3 regions of the Bradyrhizobium sp. 930_D9_N1_4 genome follow, and region 1 is predicted to be linked to each of the others. Evidence: predicted binding sites of a transcription regulator. Region 1 holds the regulator's gene; each other region holds the start of a gene.

What was found. Region 1 encodes PhoB, which activates phosphate uptake and scavenging genes when phosphate is short. Its sites were predicted from a motif close to TGTCATNNANCTGTCAT; they were not measured.
Region 2: ugpB (sn-glycerol-3-phosphate ABC transporter substrate-binding protein UgpB) is a predicted target of PhoB. The motif match lies at 2,830-2,846, and genes of this name have one in related genera.
Region 3: AB7532_RS15880 (RNA degradosome polyphosphate kinase) is a predicted target of PhoB. The motif match lies at 2,727-2,743, and genes of this name have one in related genera.

What each region holds. Positions count from the first base shown of each region.
Region 1 covers NZ_CP197236.1:699,951-706,338, reverse strand. Annotated here, with positions in the region: gene AB7532_RS03280 (aspartate aminotransferase family protein) at 1-408, opposite strand, end outside; gene AB7532_RS03275 (GcrA family cell cycle regulator) at 864-1,376, shown strand; gene phoB (phosphate regulon transcriptional regulator PhoB) at 1,450-2,163, opposite strand; gene phoU (phosphate signaling complex protein PhoU) at 2,187-2,903, opposite strand; gene pstB (phosphate ABC transporter ATP-binding protein PstB) at 2,915-3,736, opposite strand; gene pstA (phosphate ABC transporter permease PstA) at 3,733-4,584, opposite strand; gene pstC (phosphate ABC transporter permease subunit PstC) at 4,589-5,578, opposite strand; gene pstS (phosphate ABC transporter substrate-binding protein PstS) at 5,727-6,388, opposite strand, start outside.
Region 2 covers NZ_CP197236.1:113,274-119,661, reverse strand. Annotated here, with positions in the region: gene ugpE (sn-glycerol-3-phosphate ABC transporter permease UgpE) at 1-533, opposite strand, end outside; gene ugpA (sn-glycerol-3-phosphate ABC transporter permease UgpA) at 533-1,414, opposite strand; gene ugpB (sn-glycerol-3-phosphate ABC transporter substrate-binding protein UgpB) at 1,460-2,776, opposite strand; gene AB7532_RS00505 (CaiB/BaiF CoA transferase family protein) at 3,055-4,257, opposite strand; gene AB7532_RS00500 (organic hydroperoxide resistance protein) at 4,434-4,859, opposite strand; gene AB7532_RS00495 (MarR family winged helix-turn-helix transcriptional regulator) at 5,013-5,471, shown strand; gene AB7532_RS00490 (GIY-YIG nuclease family protein) at 5,477-5,713, opposite strand; tRNA gene AB7532_RS00485 (tRNA-Ala) at 5,984-6,059, opposite strand; gene AB7532_RS00480 (TIGR02300 family protein) at 6,156-6,388, opposite strand, start outside.
Region 3 covers NZ_CP197236.1:3,399,506-3,405,893, forward strand. Annotated here, with positions in the region: gene ppx (exopolyphosphatase) at 1-445, opposite strand, end outside; gene AB7532_RS15880 (RNA degradosome polyphosphate kinase) at 461-2,653, opposite strand; gene AB7532_RS15885 (chromosomal replication initiator DnaA) at 2,796-3,473, opposite strand; gene AB7532_RS15890 (CDP-alcohol phosphatidyltransferase family protein) at 3,585-4,127, opposite strand; gene purM (phosphoribosylformylglycinamidine cyclo-ligase) at 4,282-5,355, shown strand; gene purN (phosphoribosylglycinamide formyltransferase) at 5,355-6,023, shown strand; gene AB7532_RS15905 (cold-shock protein) at 6,113-6,319, opposite strand.

The DNA of each region.
Region 1 (6,388 bases):
GCGGCCGTGGAAGGCGCCTTCGAAGGTGATGATGCGATAGCGTTCCGGGTGCCCCTTGGAGAAGTGATGATGGCGGACCAGCTTGATCACACCCTCCAGCGCCTCGGCGCCGGAATTGCAGAAGAACACGAAGTCCGCAAAGCTCTCATGGCACAGGCGCGCGGCAAGCTTTTCGCCGTCCGGGCTCTGGAACAGGTTCGACATGTGCCAGAGCTTCGTCGCCTGCTCCTGCAACGCCGTGACCAGCGCGGGATGGGCATGGCCGAGCGCGTTCACGGCGACGCCGGAGGTAAAATCGAGGTAGCGGTCGCCATTGGTCGCGATCAGCCAGCAGCCTTCGCCGCGCTCGAAACCGAGGTCGGACCTGGCGAAAACGGGGAGCAAATGCGGCGCTGCGCTGTTAGTCATGACGGTCACTTGATTGTTGCGGACGGTGTGAGCGTGCATTGCGCAACGCACCATCAACCGGCCCGGAAAACGAAACGTGCCGCCTTTTAAGGGCGGCACGTGGGGCTATCTTATGCCTGGCAAGACGGGTGTCAATGCCGCCCGGAAAGCCTCGCGAAACGCAGAATCCGTAGTCTTGCGGTGGCGATTTGCGGGATTTTCGCCACGGAACATGTGGAAGCGAGTCGGCGGACTCTTGCGCGTGAGTCACGCCATATTGTAGCGTTTGGCTTGTCAGATACGACATCTCGTGCGGCAGTTCTGATCCCAAGAGTCCTCTTGTACCGGCGTAAGCGTTCGGGCGTTCAAGTTGCGCCCGGCGAGCCTTAAGGGATTCTGGCGGCACGGGTTTTTCGAAGCTTAGGCATTCGCTGTGCGGCCCCAGGATGGCAGGCGCCGGCGAAGGAAAGGGTGCAATGACGGTTTTGACCTGGTCGGATGATCGCGTCGAGCAGCTGAAAAAGCTCTGGGAGGCCGGACTTTCGGCCAGCCAGATCGCGGCAGAGCTCGGTAATGTCACCCGCAACGCCGTGATCGGCAAGGTGCACAGGCTCGGCCTGTCCGGCCGCGCCAAGAGCCCCTCATCCGCTGCGCCCCGGCCGCGCAAGGCGCGTCCCGCCCAGCACATGATGCGGGTGAGCCGTCCCATCGCACGCGGCAACACCGCGCTGGCGCAGGCCTTCGAGGTCGAAGTCGAGGCTGAACCGGTTACTTACGACAACGTGGTGCCGATGAGCCAGCGGCTGTCGCTGCTGGAGCTGAACGAAGCCACCTGCCACTGGCCGGTCGGCGATCCCTCGAGCCCGGATTTCTTCTTCTGCGGCGGCAAGGCGCTCTCGGGCCTGCCTTACTGCGCCCAGCACTCGCGCGTCGCGTATCAGCCGGCCGCTGATCGTCGCCGTGCACCGGCAAAGCCCGGGCCGCGCTGAGCACGGCCTCAGGCGACATCGAGAAAAAGAAAAGCGCGCCATCCGGCGCGCTTTTTTGTTGGCTTATTGGCCGTTAGCTTGACGCCTGCTCTGCCTTCGCAAAGCGGTCGTCGAGCGCGTAGCCGGCGCCGCGGACGGTGCGGATCGGATCCTGCTCGCGGCCGAGATTGAGCAACTTGCGCAGGCGGCCGATATGGACGTCGACGGTGCGCTCGTCGATATAGATGTCGCGGCCCCAGACGCTGTCGAGCAGCTGCTCGCGCGAGAACACCCGGCCCGGATGCTCCAAGAAGAACTCCAGCAGGCGATATTCGGTCGGGCCGAGATCGATCGGCCGGCCCGAGCGCGCCACGCGGCGCTTGTCGCGGTCGAGCTCGATGTCGCCATAGGCGAGCACGGTGGCGAGCCGCTCGGGGCTAGCGCGCCTGAGCAGGCCCTTCACACGCGCCAACAGCTCCGGCACCGAGAACGGCTTGACGATGTAGTCGTCGGCACCGGTCGCTAGCCCGCGGACCCGCTCGCTCTCCTCACCGCGTGCGGTGAGCATGATGATCGGGAGCTGCTTGGTCTCGGGGCGGGTACGAAGCCGCCGGCACAATTCGATGCCTGACAGCCCCGGCAGCATCCAGTCGAGCACGATCAGATCGGGGATGTGCTCCTTGAGGCGGGTGTCGGCGTCGTCGCCGCGCATCACCGTCTCGACGTCATAGCCGTCGCCTTCGAGGTTGTAGCGAAGCAGCTCGGTGAGAGCTTCCTCGTCTTCAACCACCATAATGCGTGCGCCCATCGGGTCGTCGCTCCTTCAGGAAATCAGGTATTCGGGACCGACGTGGCGAAAGTCGTCATGTCGCCCTTCGGACGCTTGTCGGTGATCGCCTGTCCCTCGATCATGTAGAACACGGTCTCGGCGATGTTGGTGGCGTGGTCGCCGATGCGCTCGATGTTCTTGGCGCAGAACATCAGATGGATACAGAACGAGATGTTGCGCGGATCCTCCATCATGTAGGTGAGGAGCTCGCGGAACAGCGATGTGCAGATGGCGTCGACTTCCTCGTCGCCCTTCCACACCGCCATCGCCGCCGGCAGGTCGTGCGCGGCGTAGGCGTCCAGCACCGACTTGACCTGCTGCTGCACGAGGTCGGTCATGTGCTCGAGGCCGCGGAACAGTTTGAGCGGATGGAAGTCCGTCTCCAGCGCCGCGACGCGCTTGCCCATGTTCTTGGCGAGGTCGCCGATGCGTTCGAGATCGGTGGCGACGCGCATCGCGCCGACGATCTCGCGCAGATCGACCGCCATCGGCTGGCGGCGTGCGATGGTGAGAACGGCACGCTCCTCGATCTTCTTCTGGAGCGCGTCCAGCTCGGCGTCGATGGTGACGACGCGCTGACCGAGCGCGACGTCGCGGCGGATCAATGCGCCGACGGAATCGACGATCATGCGCTCGGCGATGCCGCCCATCTCGGCGACCAGGCGGGTGAGTTCCTGCAGGTCGGTGTCGAAGGCTTTTGCGGTATGTTCAGAACCCATGTCCCGTCTCCTCAGCCGAACCGGCCGGTGATGTAATCCTGCGTGCGCCGATCGCTCGGCGACGTGAAGATCTTGTTGGTGTCGTCGAACTCGATCAGCTCGCCGAGATACATGAAGGCGGTCTTGCCGGAGACGCGCGCCGCCTGCTGCATGTTATGGGTGACGATCGCGATCGTGTAATCCTCGGACAGCTCCTGGATCAGCTCCTCGACCTTGGCGGTCGAGATCGGGTCGAGCGCCGAGCAGGGCTCGTCGAACAGGATCACCTCGGGCCGTACCGCGACGGTGCGGGCGATGCAGAGGCGCTGCTGCTGGCCGCCGGAGAGCGACAGGCCGGAGGCATTGAGCTTGTCCTTGACCTCGTTCCAGAGCGCGCCGCCACGCAGCGCCTTCTCGACGCGGCCATCCATCTCGGATTTCGAGATCTTCTCATAGAGGCGGATGCCGAACGCGATGTTCTCGTAGATCGTCATCGGGAACGGCGTCGGCTTCTGGAACACCATGCCGACGCGGGCGCGCAGCAGATTGAGGTCCAGCCTGGGGTCGAGGACGTTGGTCTGGTCTAGCATGAGCTGACCGGTGGCGCGCTGGCCCGGATAGAGGTCGTACATCCGGTTGAAGATGCGCAGCAGGGTCGACTTGCCGCAGCCCGACGGGCCGATGAACGCCGTGACGCGGTTGGCGCCGAGCGTCAGGTTGATGTTCTTCAGCGCGTGGTGCTCGCCGTAATAGAAATTGAGGTTGCGAACCGTCACCTTGGCCGGAGCTTCGGGCAGCGGCTGCGAGCCGGGATGGACGGAGGCCGTACTGACGGAAACAGACATGTCGCTCATTTTGCAGTCCTCTCGGCGCTCAGGATGCGTGCGCCAATGTTCAGGGCAAGCACGGTCAAAGTGATCAGCAGGGCGCCGCTCCAGGCCAACTGCTTCCAGTAGGCATAGGGGCTCTGCACGAAGTTGTTGATGGTCACCGGCAGGTTGGCCATCGTCTTGTTCAGGCCCAGGCTGAAGAATTGGTTCGACAGCGCCGTGAACAGCAGCGGCGCGGTCTCGCCGGCGACGCGGGCAGTCGCCAGCATCACGCCGGTGATGAGACCCGACCGGGCCGCACGATAGGCGATCCGCTTGATCACCAGCGAGCGCGGCAGGCCGAGCGCGGAAGCCGCCTCGCGCAGGGGATTCGGCACCAACAGCAGCATGTCCTCGGTCGTGCGCAGCACCACCGGGATCACGATGACGGCAAGCGCAAGGCTGCCTGCGATCGCCGAGAAGCCGCGCATCGGCACCACCACCGCGCCATAGATGAACAGGCCGATGATGATCGAGGGCGCCGAGAGCAGGATGTCGTTGATGAAACGGATCACCGAGGTTAGGCGATCGTTGCGGCCGTATTCGGCAAGATAGGTGCCGGCGAACAGGCCGAGCGGCGCGCCGATGCCGACGCCGATCACCGTCATGATGACCGAACCGACGATGGCGTTGCGCAGGCCGCCTTCGGTCGAGCCCGGAGGCGGAGTGTCCGCGACGAAGAGCTCGAGGTTCAGGCCGGCCAGGCCGTTGAAGAGCAGCGTGACCAGGATCAGCGCGAGCCAGGTGACGCCGAAGACGGCTGCGGCAAAGCAGAGCCCGCGGATGACGACGTCCTTGCGGCGACGGCGCGAATAGATCGGATTGAGGGCCATGACTTTACTTCCCCGCCTTCTTGTCGAGCCGCATCAGCATCAATCGCGCCGCAGCCAGCACGAAGAACGTGAGTACGAACAGCAGGAGACCGAGCAGGATCAGGCCGGACTGATGCAGGCCATCGCTCTCGGCGAACTCGGATGCGATCGCCGCCGAGATCGTGGTGCCCGGCGCGAAGATCGATGAGGAGATACGGAACGAGTTGCCGATGATGAAGGTGACCGCCATGGTCTCGCCGAGCGCGCGGCCCAGCGCCAGCATGACGCCGCCGATGATGCCGACGCGGGTGTAGGGGATGACCACGCTGCGGACGACTTCCCAGGTGGTGCAGCCGACGCCGTAGGCGGCTTCCTTCAGCACCGGCGGCACCGTCTTGAACACGTCGACCGAGATCGAGGTGATGAAGGGCAGCACCATGATGGCGAGGATCAGCGCGGCGTTGAACATGCTGAGATAGGACGGGGGACCCGCGAAGATCGCGCCCAGCACGGGGACGCCGTCGAAGATCCTGATCATGAAGGGCTGGAACGTGTTGGCCAGGAACGGGCCGAGCACGAAGAAGCCCCACATGCCATAGATGATCGAGGGAATGCCGGCGAGCAGCTCGACCGCCATGCCGATCGGGCGGCGCAGCCATTGCGGGCAGAGCTCGGTGAGGAATATTGCAATGCCGAGACCGACCGGAATGGCGATCAGCATCGCGATGAAGGAGGTGACGAGCGTGCCGTACATCGGGCCGAGCGCGCCGAGCACAGGGGGATCTGCTGACGGCGCCCAGCGCTGCGTCCACAGGAAGGAGAAACCGTATTCCTTCATCGCCGGGAAGGCCCCGACGATCAGCGACAGGATGATGCCGCCGAGGATCAGCAGCACGGAGATCGCGCTGAGCCGCGTGATCCAGTAGAAAGTGACATCGCCGAGCTTGAATGCGCCTAACGCCTTGGCGCGATCATAAGGTCCAGCGGCATCAATTACATTGCTCTCGACAGCCATCTCAGCCACGCCGATCCCCTGTACTGACTATAAGTGTTTTTGAATTGCCGGTCTCGTGCCCCGGGCACGGCGCGTCGCCGATCCGGGGCCGAAACCTTGTCGTTCACGGTGCAGCCGCCCCGGCTGCACCGTGTTGGTCGAGGAGAGATTAGCTCTTGATCTCGGCAGCCCAGGTCTTCTCGACCAGGGTCACGACGCCTTCCGGCATCGGGATGTAGTCGAGCTCTTCAGCCGCCTTGCCGCCGCTCTTGAAGGCCCAGCGGAAGAACTTGATGGCTTCCTGCGAGGCCGCCTTGTCGGTGGCATCCTTGTGCATGAGGATGAAAGTCGCTGCCGTGATCGGCCAGGACTTCTCGCCGGGCTGGTCGGTCAGGATGACGTAATAGCCGGGAGCCTTGGCCCAGTCGGCGTTGGACGCGGCCGCCTGGAAGGCTTCGACGGTCGGCTGCACCGGCTTGCCGGCCTTGTTGACGAGACCGGTGTAGGTCAGCTTGTTCTGCTTGGCATAGGCGTACTCGACGTAGCCGATCGAGTTCTTCGTCTGGCTGATGTTGCCCGACACGCCTTCGTTGCCCTTGGCGCCGACGCCGACCGGCCACTCGACCGCGGTGCCTTCACCGATCTTGCTCTTCCACTCCGCACTGGCCTTGGCGAGGTAGTTGGTGAAGTTGAAGGTGGTGCCCGAACCGTCCGAGCGGCGGACCACGGTGATGGCGTCCGAGGGCAGCTTCAGGCTCGGATTGAGCTTCTTGATCGCGGCGTCGTCCCACTTGGTGATCTTGCCGAGATAGATACCGGCGAGGGTCTCGC
Region 2 (6,388 bases), 590 kb from region 1:
GAGGCCTCCAGCAGCTCGTCCGGCACGGTCATGAAGAATTGCCGGAACAGCAGCGTCGCGGTGGCCGACGCGATCAGCGGCAGCGCGAGACCCGCATAGCTGTCGAGCATGTGCAGATCGGCGACGATCTTGTAGGTCGGATAGATGCGGACCTCGACCGGGAGCATCAGCGTGATGAAGATGATCCAGAAGATCGCCATCCGGAACGGAAAGCGGAAATACACGATCGCATAGGCCGAGATGATCGAGATCGCGATCTTGCCGATCGCGATGGCCAGCGCCATCACCAGCGAGTTCAGCATCATGTTGCCGACGGGCTCGCGGGTCGAGCCGCTCGTGCCGACGAAGATGGTCTGGTAGTAGACCTCGAAGAAATGGCCGCCCGGCAGCAGCGACATCTGTCCGTTCGCGATCAGCGCGTTGTCCTGGGTCGAGGCGACGAACGCGACGTAGACGGGGAATGCGACGATCGCGATCCCGATCCAGAGAATGGCGTGCGCGACGTAGCGTCGAAAACCTTCTTCCTCGACCATCAGTAGGTCACCTTGCGTTCGACGAAGCGGAACTGGATTCCCGTCAGCACGATGACCATCACCATCAGGATCACCGATTGCGCCGCGGAGCTGCCGAGATTGCCGCCGAGCAGGCCGTCGGAATAAACCTTGTAGACCAGCGTGACCGTCGACGTTCCCGGCCCGCCGCGTGTCATGGTGTCGATGATGCCGAAAGTGTCGAAGAAGGCGTAGACGATGTTGACGACCAGCAGGAAGAAGATGGTCGGCGACAGCAGCGGGAAGGTCACGGTCCAGAACCTGCGCATCGGGCGCGCGCCGTCGATCGCGGCGGCCTCGAATACGCTCTTCGGGATGGCTTGCAGGCCGGCGAGGAAGAACAGGAAATTGTAGGAGATCTGCTTCCACGCGGCGGCGAGGATGATCAGCGCCGCGGCCTGGTCGCCATCGAGCAGCGGATTCCAGTCGACGCCCAAATTGCGCAGATAGCGCGAGAGCACGCCGAGCGAGGGATGCAGCATGAAGATCCAGAGCACGCCGACGACGGGCGGCGCCACCGCATAGGGCCAGATCAGCAGCGTGCGGTAGAGCATCGAGCCGCGCAGCGGCTTGTCCGCCATCACCGCGAGCAGCAGCGCGAACGACAGCGACGACACCGCGATGGCGAACGAGAAGAGGAAGGTCCGGACGATCGCCTCGAAATAGGCGGGGTCCTTGAAGAGGTCGATATAATTCTCGAACCAGACGAAGGTGGTCGACAGGCCGAAGGCGTCCTGGAGCAGGAACGACTGGATCACCGCCTGGAACGCCGGCCAGTAAAAGAAAATCAGGACGATCGCCAGCTGCGGCGCGACCAGCGCGTAGGGCAATAGCTTGGACTGGAAAATGGCCTGTTTTTGCATGATGGGCGGCGTCGGCGGGCCCTGCGGCCTGCCGACGCCTTCACCTTATTTTACAGCGGTCTTTTCGAACTGACGCAGCATCGTGTTGCCGCGTTCGACGGCGGCGTCGAGCGCCTGCTTGGCGGTCTTCTTGCCGGCCAGCGCCTGCTCGATCTCTTCCGACCAGACGTCACGCAGCTGGACCATGTTGCCGAGGCGCAGACCGCGGGAATTCTCGGTCGGCTCCTTGTTGGTCAGCTCGAGCAGCGGGGTCTCGAGATAGGGCTGGTCCTTGTAGAAGCCTTCGGCCTTGGCCTTCTCGTAAGCCGCCTTCGTGATCGGCAGATAGCCAGAGGCCTTGTGGATGTAGACCTGACGGTCGGTATCGGAGAGGAACGTCAGGAACTTCGCGACGCCCTTGTATTCGTCGGCCGACTTGCCGCCCATGACCCAGAGCGATGCGCCGCCGATGATCGAGTTCTGCGGCGCGCCCTTGACGTCCGGATAATACGGCATCGGCACGGCGCCGAAGTTGAACTTGGCCTGCGCCTTGACGTTGCCGAAGAAGGCCGAGGAGGTCAGGTAGATCGCGCATTCGCCCGAGGTGAAGCGGCCTTCGCCGGTGTTGGTGCGGCCGGCATAGTCGTAGACCTTGGTCTTCTGCAGCTCGACCAGGGTTTCGAGATGCTTGACCTGCAGCGGACCGTTGAACTCGAGCACGGTGTCGAAACCGTCGAGGCCGTTGGCCTTGCTGGCGAGCGGCACGTTGTGCCAGGCGGAGAGCTGCTCGAGATTGACCCAGGTGACCCAGGAGCCCGAGAAGCCGCAGGTGTCGTGACCGGCAGCCTTCAGCTTCTTGGCGGCCTCGAAGGTTTCGGGCCAGGTCTTCGGGATCTCGACATTGGCCTTCTTGAGTTCGTCGAGGTTGACCCACATCACGGTCGACGACGAGTTGAAGGGGAAGGACAGCATCTCGCCCTTCGAGGTCGAGTAGTAGCCGGTGATGGCGGGCAGGTAGATCTTGGGATCGAACTTCTCGCCGGCATCGGCCATCAGCTTGTAGACGGGCTTCACGGCGCCGGTTGCGGCCATCATGGTCGCGGTGCCGACTTCGAACACCTGCATGATGTGCGGGGCGTTGCCGGCACGGAACGCGGCAATGCCGGCGTTCATCGTATCGGGATAGTTGCCCTTGTAGGTCGGGATCACCTTGTAGTCGGTCTGTGACGCGTTGAAGTCGGTGGCGAGCTTGACGATGACGTCGTTGTTGGCGCCGGTCATCGCGTGCCACCACTGGATTTCAGTCGCGGCCCATGCCGGCGACGCGCCAAAACCAACGGTGACTGCAAGCGCGGCAGCCGCGCCAAAGTGTCGAAGAGCCATCAAGAAACCTCCCTTGGGCCGTCAAAAATGATCGCTTGCGCTAGCAGCGCCATATGACGTTCACATGACTGTGTAAGCGGGAGAAACGAAAGCGGCAAGCGCTGGAAAAGGGAAGCCGTCAAATAGGCGAAGACGAAGCGGACAGCCTCCTCCGTTCGCGGTGCACATGCGCGCCCGCGCCGCAGTGCGGCATCGATTGTGTGAGGCAGCCGTCAGGCCGCGAGCTCCGAAACCTATGCCCGACCCTCTCCCGCAAGCGGGAGAGGGAGCGCATCACCTCAGCGCTTGCGCTCGGGGCCGCAGACGGTGCCTTGCTCGACCATCGCGTCGATCTCGGCCTTGGAATACCCGAACTCGCCCAGCACCTCCTGTGCGTGCTGGCTGAATTTCGGCGGCAGCCGGCGCAGGTTCGGCTTGCTGCGATCGAGCCGGATCGGCGAGGCCACGCCCTTGTACCAGTCCTTCTCGATGACATCGCCGCGCGCGATCGTGTGCGGATTCGTCAACGCCTGGTCGATCTTCTGCACGGGGCCTGCGGGAAGCCCTGCGGCGAGCAGGCGATTGCACAGCGGCTCGGCCTCGTGCTGGCTGAACACCGCGGCAAGCTCGGCGCGCAGCGCCTCGCGATTGGCGATGCGGTCCTTGTTGCGGGCAAAGCGCGGATCGGTGCCGAGCTCGGGCTTGCCGATCTCCTTGGCGAGCTTGCGGAAGGTGCCGTCATTGCCGACGCCGATGAAGATGTTGTCGGTCTTGGTCGGGAAGATCGCGTAAGGCACGAGGTTCGGGTGCTCGTTGCCGGTGAGCGACGGCGGCTTGCCGTGCATGAAATAATTCGCGGTGTGCGGATGCATGATGGCGAGGCCGGTTTCGTACAGCGTCGTCTCCAGGAACTGGCCGAGCCCTGAGCGCTGCCGCTCCGACAGCGCCATCAGGATGCCGATCGCGGCATACAGTCCGGTGCCGATGTCGACCAGGGGCACGCCGATCCGCATCGGTCCGCTCTCGGGCGAGCCGGTCGCCGCGATCATGCCGGTCATGGCCTGGATGATGGCGTCATAGCCGGGATTGCCGCCGCGCGGACCGTCGGCGCCGAAGCCGCAGATCCGGCAATGTACGAGGCGCGGATATTTCTGGCTGAGGACGTCGTTGCCGATGCCCCATTTCTCCAGCGTGCCCGGTTTGAAATTCTCGATCAGGACGTCGGCGGTCTCCAGCATTTTCAGCAGCACGACACGGCCGCCCTCGGAGGCGAGGTCGAGGCCGATCGAGCGCTTGTTGCGGTTGATGCCGATGAAATAGGCGGCGTCTTCGTCGTGGAAGGGAGGGCCCCAGTCGCGCACCTCGTCGCCTGCGGGCGGCTCGACCTTGATCACGTCGGCGCCATGGTCGGCGAGGATCTGGGTGCAGTAGGGACCGCCGAGCACGCGCGTGAGATCGATGACGCGCAGTCCGCTCATTGCGCCCAAAACGGCTTCAGTCATGCCTTCGCTTCCCCTGTGGCGATCATTGATCACAGGCCTAGCGAGGTTTTTTTGAGCCAGCAATGGTTTGGTGCGTAGGGCCGTATGCGGTGCCGCGCTTCTATCCCGCAACGTGGCAAATCAAACGGAAGCGGCCGGCCCGAGGGGGATCTCGGGCCAGCCAATCCGCCGTGTGATCAGACGACCGTCAGGCGAACGTCGACATTGCCGCGGGTGGCATTGGAGTACGGGCACACCTGGTGCGCCTTCTCGACCAGCGCCTCGGCCTCCGCACGGGCGAGGCCAGGCAGCGAGACGGCGAGATCGATGTCGAGACCGAAGCCGCCGGCCGCACGCGGGCCGATGCCGACGGTCGAGGTCACCGATGCGTCGGCCGGAACCTTCGGCCCGCCCTGCGAGGATACGAACTTCATCGCGCCGATGAAGCAGGCGGCATAGCCGGCCGCAAACAGCTGCTCGGGATTGTTGCCGGCACCGCCGCCGCCGCCGAGCTCCTTCGGCGTGGTGAGCTTGACGTCGAGCGCGCCGTCGAGGGTCGCAGCATGGCCGTCGCGGCCGCCGGTGGCTTTTGCGCTGGTCTTGTAGAGGACGTTCACGGACATTTTCGTCTCCTCGGGTCTTCGGTTGGGGTGCGATGTATATCGCAAACAATTAGATTGCGCACAATTGAAATTTGCATGCCTCACATTTAATTGTTCGCAATTGAATGTGCCCGCGGCCGGCCCCAGAATGAGGAAAGCCTCACGAGATTCTCAATGCCCCGGAAACTGTCGACCCTCGATCCGCAACGCCTCGACAACCAGATCTGCTTCGCGGTCTATTCCGCCGCGCACGCCTTCAACCGCGTCTACAAGCCGCTGCTGGACCGCCTCGGCCTGACCTATCCGCAATATCTGGTGATGCTGGTGCTGTGGGAGCGCGACGACGTGCCGATCAAGGACATCGGCGAAAAGCTGTTCCTGGATTCAGGCACGCTGACGCCGCTGCTCAAGCGCCTCGAGGCCGCCCACCTCGTCAGGCGCACGCGCTCGAGCGAGGACGAGCGTCAGGTGCTGATCGCGCTGACGCCGCAGGGCCATGCGTTGAAGGACAAAGCCCGCGCCGTACCGCAGTCGATCCTGGCGGCCTCGGACTGCTCGGTGTCGGAGCTGGTCGCGATGAAGGACGAGATCGTCGCGTTGAGGGATCGGTTGAATGCGGTGATCGGGGAATAGGGGAATTAGAGGCGCTTCTTAGCGAAGGCGCGACCCGACGCTGACTTCAAATATCTCTCGAATGCGGCGGCTTGCTGCTCGTTGCTGAACGCAACGTAAGTCTTGAGACGCCAAGGCCCGTATTTGGAGGTGTGCGGTACCTCGCCAGCATTGTGCTTTTTCAGTCGCGCGCGCAGGTCGTCGGTAATGCCCACATAGAAGTGCAGGGAATCGAGGCTCTCGAGGATGTAGACGTATTTCACGGCACGCTCCCCAGCTGTCGAGAGAGGAGCTTACATCCGCATTTTATCTGGTGAAGCCCGGCTTCGCCCTTCGGGCTACGCCGCGGCAGCCTTCGCTAGCTTCGCTACGATAGAGCGGAAGCTGGCTTGCCGAGCCGTAGCTCGCGAATTCCGATGACTAGATGGAGCCCGCCTTCGCCCTGCGGGCTTCGGCGCGGCAGCCTTCGCTCACTTCGCTACGATGGACTTCCCCAGGCTTGCCGAGCCGTAGCTCGCGAAGCGAGCGAAGGCTGGTGGAGCCAGGCGGGATCGAACCGCCGACCTCTTGCATGCCATGCAAGCGCTCTCCCAGCTGAGCTATGGCCCCTTAGTCCAGATGGGAGGATCCTGGGGGATCCGTCCCGGCCGGCGAGCCTCTAAGCGACTCGCGCGGTGCACCCTTTTTCACAGATCAGGGCTGATCTCAAGTCTCTTCATCACCTCCGACGTCACCAATGATGTCGGTCACGTCCTCATCGCCCTCTTCGTCGTCGGCGATGAAGGTCGAATCATCATCGTCGTCGTCGTCGATGGTCTCGTCGGCTTCGATGTCGTCCTCGGATTCGGGGACGACAGCCTTGACCTTGCCGGTGTTCTCCTCGGCATCGGCCTCCTCGAGGGAGACCTCCTCGACCTCGGCCGGCTCCGGCGTCGTGT
Region 3 (6,388 bases), 2.7 Mb from region 1:
TCAGCTCGAGCGAGCCGCCGCCGAGATCACCGACGATGCCGTCGGGATGATGGATGCCGGAGATGACGCCGAGCGCCGACAGCCGCGCCTCGCGCGGGCCCGACAGGATCTCGATCTTCACGGCGCAGATGCGCTCGGCCTTTGCAATGAAGTCCGGGCCGTTGGAGGCATCGCGGCAGGCTGCGGTCGCAATTGCGAACACGCGTCCGACCTGCATCACCCGGCACAGTGCGCGGAAGCGCTTGAGCGACGTCAGCGCCTTGTCGACGGCGTCAGGCGCGAGCAATCCCGTGCTCTGCACCTCGCGCCCGAGGCCGCACAGTGTCTTCTCGTTGAAGATCGGAATCAGGCCCCGCGTCAGTCCCTCGTAGACGACGAGGCGGACCGAGTTGGAGCCGATATCGATGACCGCGACGCTCGAGCCGCGCTTGCGCGGCCGCGTCACGTCAGCGATCCCGGATCAGGATTGATGACGTTCATTACGGCGCGTGAGACGACGCGGAGAGGATTCCTTGAGCGACTTTCCACGGCCAGACAGACTCGGATTTGTCATGAAGTAGTTGTGGACGTTGAAAGGCTCCTCGCCCTTCGCGGTCTTCATACGCGTTGAGGACCCGTCCGGCAACAATTGCCAGCTCTGCTCATTGTCCTTCAGGTTCGCGACCATGATCTGCTCGAGAACCTGCTGATGCACCGTGGGATTTTGCAGCGGACACAGCACTTCGACGCGGCGGTCGAGGTTGCGCGGCATCATATCGGCCGACGAGATATACACAGCCGCTTTGGCACTCGGCAGGCCCTGGCCCATGCCGAAGCAGTAGATTCGGCCGTGTTCCAGGAAGCGTCCGATGATCGATTTGACGCGGATGTTCTCCGACAGGCCAGGGATGCCGGGCCTGAGGCAGCAGATTCCTCGCACCACGAGTTCGACCTGCACGCCGGCCTGCGAGGCCTCGTAGAGCGCGTCGATGATGTCGGGGTCGACCAGCGCATTCATCTTCATCCAGACCGCGCCGGAACGGCCGTGGCGCGCATGCGCGGTCTCGCCCTGGATGTGCTCGATGATGCGCTTGCGCAAGGTCAGCGGCGACACCGCCATCTTTTCGAGATCGCTCGGCGCGGCATAGCCGGTGATGAAGTTGAACACGCGCGCGGCGTCGCGCCCGATGGTCGGTTCCGAGGTGAAGTAGGAGAGGTCGGTGTAGATGCGCGCGGTGACCGGGTGATAATTGCCGGTGCCGGTGTGGACGTAAGTCGTGAGGCTGCCGCCCTCGCGGCGCACCACCATCGACAGCTTTGCGTGCGTCTTCAGTTCGAGGAAGCCGTAGACGACCTGCACGCCGGCGCGTTCGAGGTCGCGCGCCCAGCGGATGTTGGCCTCCTCGTCGAAGCGCGCCTTCAACTCGATCAGCGCGGTGACGGATTTGCCGGCCTCGGCGGCTTCCGCGAGCGCACGCACGATCGGCGAATTGTTGGAGGTGCGGTAGAGCGTCTGCTTGATCGCGACGACGTCGGGGTCGCGCGTGGCCTGCTGGAGGAACTGCACCACCACGTCGAAGGATTCATAGGGGTGATGGACGACGAGATCCTTCTGGCGGATCGCGGCAAAGATGTCGCCGCCATGCTCGCGCACCCGCTCGGGGTGGCGCGGCACGTAGGGGGTGAATTCGAGGTCGGGCCGGTCGAGGCGGGTGAGCTGCGAGAGCTCGTTCATCGCCAGCACACCGTCGACCAGGAACACCTCGTCGTCGGCGGCCGAGAGCGCATGCTGCACGAAGCTGCGCAGCTGCTCCGGCATCTTGGCATCGATCTCGAGCCGGATCACCGAGCCGCGGCGGCGACGCTTCAGCGCGGTTTCGAACAGGCGAACGAGGTCTTCGGCCTCTTCCTCGATTTCGAGCTCGGAGTCGCGGAGGACACGGAAAGAGCCGTGTCCGTGCAGATTGTAGCCGGGGAACAGGCGGTTGATGAACAGCGCGGTCGCCTGTTCCAGCGAGATCAGGCGCACCACCTTGCCCTCGGTCGGCAGCCGGATGAAGCGGTCGATCTTGCCGGGCATGCGGATCAGCGCGTTCATCTGCTTGCCGTCGACGGCGCGCGTGAGCTGGAGCGCGATGGTAAAGCCGAGGCTCGGGATGAACGGGAAGGGGTGGGCGGGGTCGATCGCCAGCGGCGTCAGCAGCGGAAACACGTTGTGGAGGAAGTAGTCCTCGATCCAGCTCCGTTCCGCCTTGGTGACGTCCTTGCCCTCGACCAGTGCGATGCCGACGTCGGCGAGCGTGCCGCGCAAATCGGCCCAGATCGCCTGCTGGTCGCTGGCCAGCTCCGAGACGGTGCGGTTGATCAGCGCGAGCTGCTCGGACGGCGTCAGGCCGTCGGGGCTGCGCTCGGCGATCCCCTCGCGCACCTGGGCCTTGATGCCGGCGACGCGGACCATGAAGAACTCGTCGAGGTTATTCGCCGAAATCGACAGGAATCGCACCCGCTCCAGCACGGGATGGCTGAGATTGACCGATTCCTCCAGGACGCGGCGGTTGAAATGCAGCCAGGACAGCTCGCGATTGATGAATCGCTCGGGGCTCGAGGCGATTGCGGGCAGACCCTCGGTCTCCGTGGCTTTTTCTTTCGTTTCAACAGCTTGCGCGGAGTCCATGAGAAGTCGGTCCATCCAGTTCGTCCCAATTTGCGACCTACGCGCAAAATCGGCGGGAGCATGTGTTAGTCCGATGACGTTTCGATGACATTGATGTTCCGCTGCTTCGCCACGTCAAGCGGCCTTGAGGCCGACGGACGGGTCACACGTCCCGGAGCAGCTCTGCGGCCAATGCCCTGGTGACGGGGCGGCCGAGGCGCAGGGCCTCGCTGTCGAGCAGTTCCACGGCCTGCCGGGCGGCGGCCGAAGACCGCTCCAGGCGGGTGGCGAGGTAGCTGACGACGCTCTCATCCACGGCAAGCTGGCGGTCGGCGCAGAATTTGACGATCAGGCCGCGGAAGAGCTGGTCGTCGGGCGGCAGCAGCGAGATGACAGGCACGGTGCGCAGGCGCGAGCGCAGGTCCCGCAGCTCGATCTCCAGTGCCGCCGGCACTTCGCGGCCGGCGAAGAGGACGTAGGCGCCATCCTCGCGGGCGAGGTTCATCAAGTGGAACAGGGCGCGCTCGTCGAATTCCCCGGCCCTGAGGTCTTCGACCACCAGCGCGCCGGTGGCGAGCGCGCCCGGGACGGCTTCGGTGGTCAGGCCATTGGCCGCGGCCGAGCGTGCGCCGGCATCTTCGGCCCAGATCGCGGCGAGATGGCTCTTGCCGCTGCCTTCCGGGCCGGCCAGCCACATGATCCTGTTCGGCCATTCCGGCCAGGCGTCGATGAGGGCAAGACCGGCCTCGTTGGCGGGGCCTTCGAGGAAATTGTCCCGGCTGAGGCTCTCCGCATGCGGAAGCGAGAACGCCAATTGTCGGGGATGAACGCGGCCTGCCACGCTTGCTTTGCTCCGTGCCGGCGCACCGGCCTGGTTTGAAGAAATTCGACTTGATCGAGCCGGAGTTGGCCTTTTACGGGGCCGCTTCCGGGCTCATTTGGCTCGATCGCGCTACTTGGCCTCGATCGTACTCATGTGCCGCAGCCACTCGACGAGGTACAGCGACACCGAGGAGAGCGTGAAGACCGTGACGAGGCCCATCAGGATCATATCATAAGGGCTCGGCCTGAAACCGAAGGCGAGAGAAGCCAGCACCAGTGCGGCATAGGACACCTGGGCCGCGGTGTTGAGCTTGGACACTTTCGACGGCTTCATCTCGACCGGCTTGTCGAACAGCCAGGACACGATCACAGCCGTGACGATCATGATGTCGCGCGACACCACCAGGATCACGATCCAGCGCGGGATGTCGCCCCAGATGCCGAGGGCGAGGTAGATCGACACCAGCAGCGCCTTGTCGGCGAGCGGGTCGAGCAGGGCGCCGAGCTCGCTCGTCATGTTGAAGCGCTTGGCCAGAAAGCCGTCGACGGCATCGCTGATGCCGGCAATCAGGAAGACGGCGAACGCCACCTCCATTTGGCTCGACACGATGGCCCAGACGATGATCGGGACCAGCAGGATGCGGCCCAGGGTAATGATATTCGGAATACTCACGCGGCGCTTCCCGGCACCCAACTTGACCTCAAATCCGGCCCCGTTGGAGGCTGAACCGGTTGATATCTACATACTATAGGGTGCGGCGCGACGCTTGCCATTGCGTGTCCCCGGAATTCGACGTAACCAGCCGCAAACCCACTGGAAATCGGGCATGACCGACCGCAAAAACGGCCTTACCTACGCCGATTCAGGCGTCGATATCGACGCGGGCAACCGCCTGGTCGATATGATCAAGCCGATGGTGCGCGCCACTGCACGGCCCGGCGCCGACGCCGAGATCGGCGGATTCGGTGGCCTGTTCGACCTCAAGGCAGCCGGATTCAGGGACCCCATCCTGGTCGCGGCCACCGACGGCGTCGGTACCAAGGTCAAGATCGCGATCGAAACCGGCCTGCATGGCGGGATCGGCATCGACCTCGTCGCCATGAGCGTCAACGACCTCGTGGTGCAAGGCGCCGAGCCGCTGTTCTTTCTGGACTATTTCGCCTGCGGCAAGCTCGACCCGGAGGCGACTGCCTCGATCGTCGCGGGCGTTGCCGAGGGCTGCCGCGAATCCGGCTGCGCCCTGATCGGCGGCGAGACCGCCGAGATGCCCGGCCTTTACAAGGACGGCGACTACGACCTCGGCGGTTTTGCCGTCGGGGCGGCGGAGCGGGGCACGCTGCTGCCGCGCAAGGACATCGCCGCGGGCGATGCCGTGATCGGCCTGGCCTCGTCGGGCGTGCACTCCAACGGCTTCTCGCTGGTGCGCAAGATCGTGGAACAATCCGGTCTCGGCTTCGAGGCGCCTGCGCCTTTTTCTCCCGTGATGACCCTTGGCGGCGCGCTGCTGACGCCGACGCGCCTCTACGTCAAATCTTGCCTGCGTGCGATCCGCGAGACCGGCGCGGTAAAGGGGCTCGCCCACATCACAGGCGGCGGTTTCACCGACAACATTCCGCGCGTGCTGCCGAGCCATCTCGGTGTCGGCATTGACCTTGCGCGCCTGCCGGTGCTGCCGGTGTTCAAATGGCTGGCCGCACAAGCCGGCATTGCCGAGCTGGAAATGCTGCGCACCTTCAACTGCGGCATCGGCATGATCGCGATCGTCGAGCCCGACAAGGTCGATCAGGTCGTGCAGGTCTTCACCGAAGCCGGCGAGACCGTGGCGCAGCTCGGCACCGTGATTCCGGCCGAGGGCGAGCACCGCGTCGTCTATAACGGCCATCTCGACATGGCTCTGTGATGACTGGCGCTGCGTTGAAGCGCCGCGTCGCCATCCTGATTTCCGGCCGCGGCTCCAACATGTCCGCGCTGATCAGGGCCGCTGCGGTTGCGGATTTCCCGGCGGAGATCTCGCTCGTCATCTCGAACAAGGCCGATGCGGTGGGGCTCGAACGGGCCGTGGCGAGCGGCGTGAAGACGCTGGTGATCGAGAGCAAGCCGTTCGGCAAGGATCGCGCCGGTTTCGAGAAGGTGCTGCAGGCTGCGCTGGATGAGCACGGCATCGAGCTGATCTGCCTCGGCGGCTTCATGCGCCTGTTCACGGCCGAGTTCACCAAGACGTGGTACGGGCGGATGCTCAACATCCATCCGTCGCTGCTCCCGTCGTTCCCCGGCCTCGACCCGCACGGCCAGGCCCTGCGCGCCGGCGTCAAACTGTCTGGCGCGACAGTGCACTTCGTGATCCCCGAGACCGACGCCGGCCCGATCGTGATGCAGGGGGCGGTGCCCGTCAGCGACCACGACACCGGCGCGACGCTGTCGGAGCGCATTCTCGAAGTCGAGCACCGCATCTATCCCGAAGCGCTTCGGCTGCTCGCGACCGGCAAGGTCCGGATCGAGGGGGACGTATGCAGGACGGCAGGCAGCGCGGCGTCGGAGAATTTCCTGATCGCGCCCGTGGTGAGTTGAAGCGCCGCCGCGTTTCGACGTCCCAAACAAAATCCCCCGGCAGAGCCGGGGGCATCGTCACGATCTCTCGCGCGAAGCTTTGAGAGAAATCAGGAGACCTTGAGGTTTTCCGCGGAGGCTTTGCCGCGGTTCTCCACGAGGTCGTATTCAACCACCTGGTTTTCATTGAGGGTCGAGAGTCCGGCGCGCTCGACGGCGGAGATGTGGACGAACACGTCCTTATCGCTGCCGTTCGGCTTGATGAACCCATAGCCCTTGGTCGGGTTGAACCATTTGACGGTGCCCTTTTGCGGCATCGGTCATCTCCTCCACTAGATACGAAAAAGACGCGGCCGCCTTTTCGCGTGCCACGCCACAAACGGGCT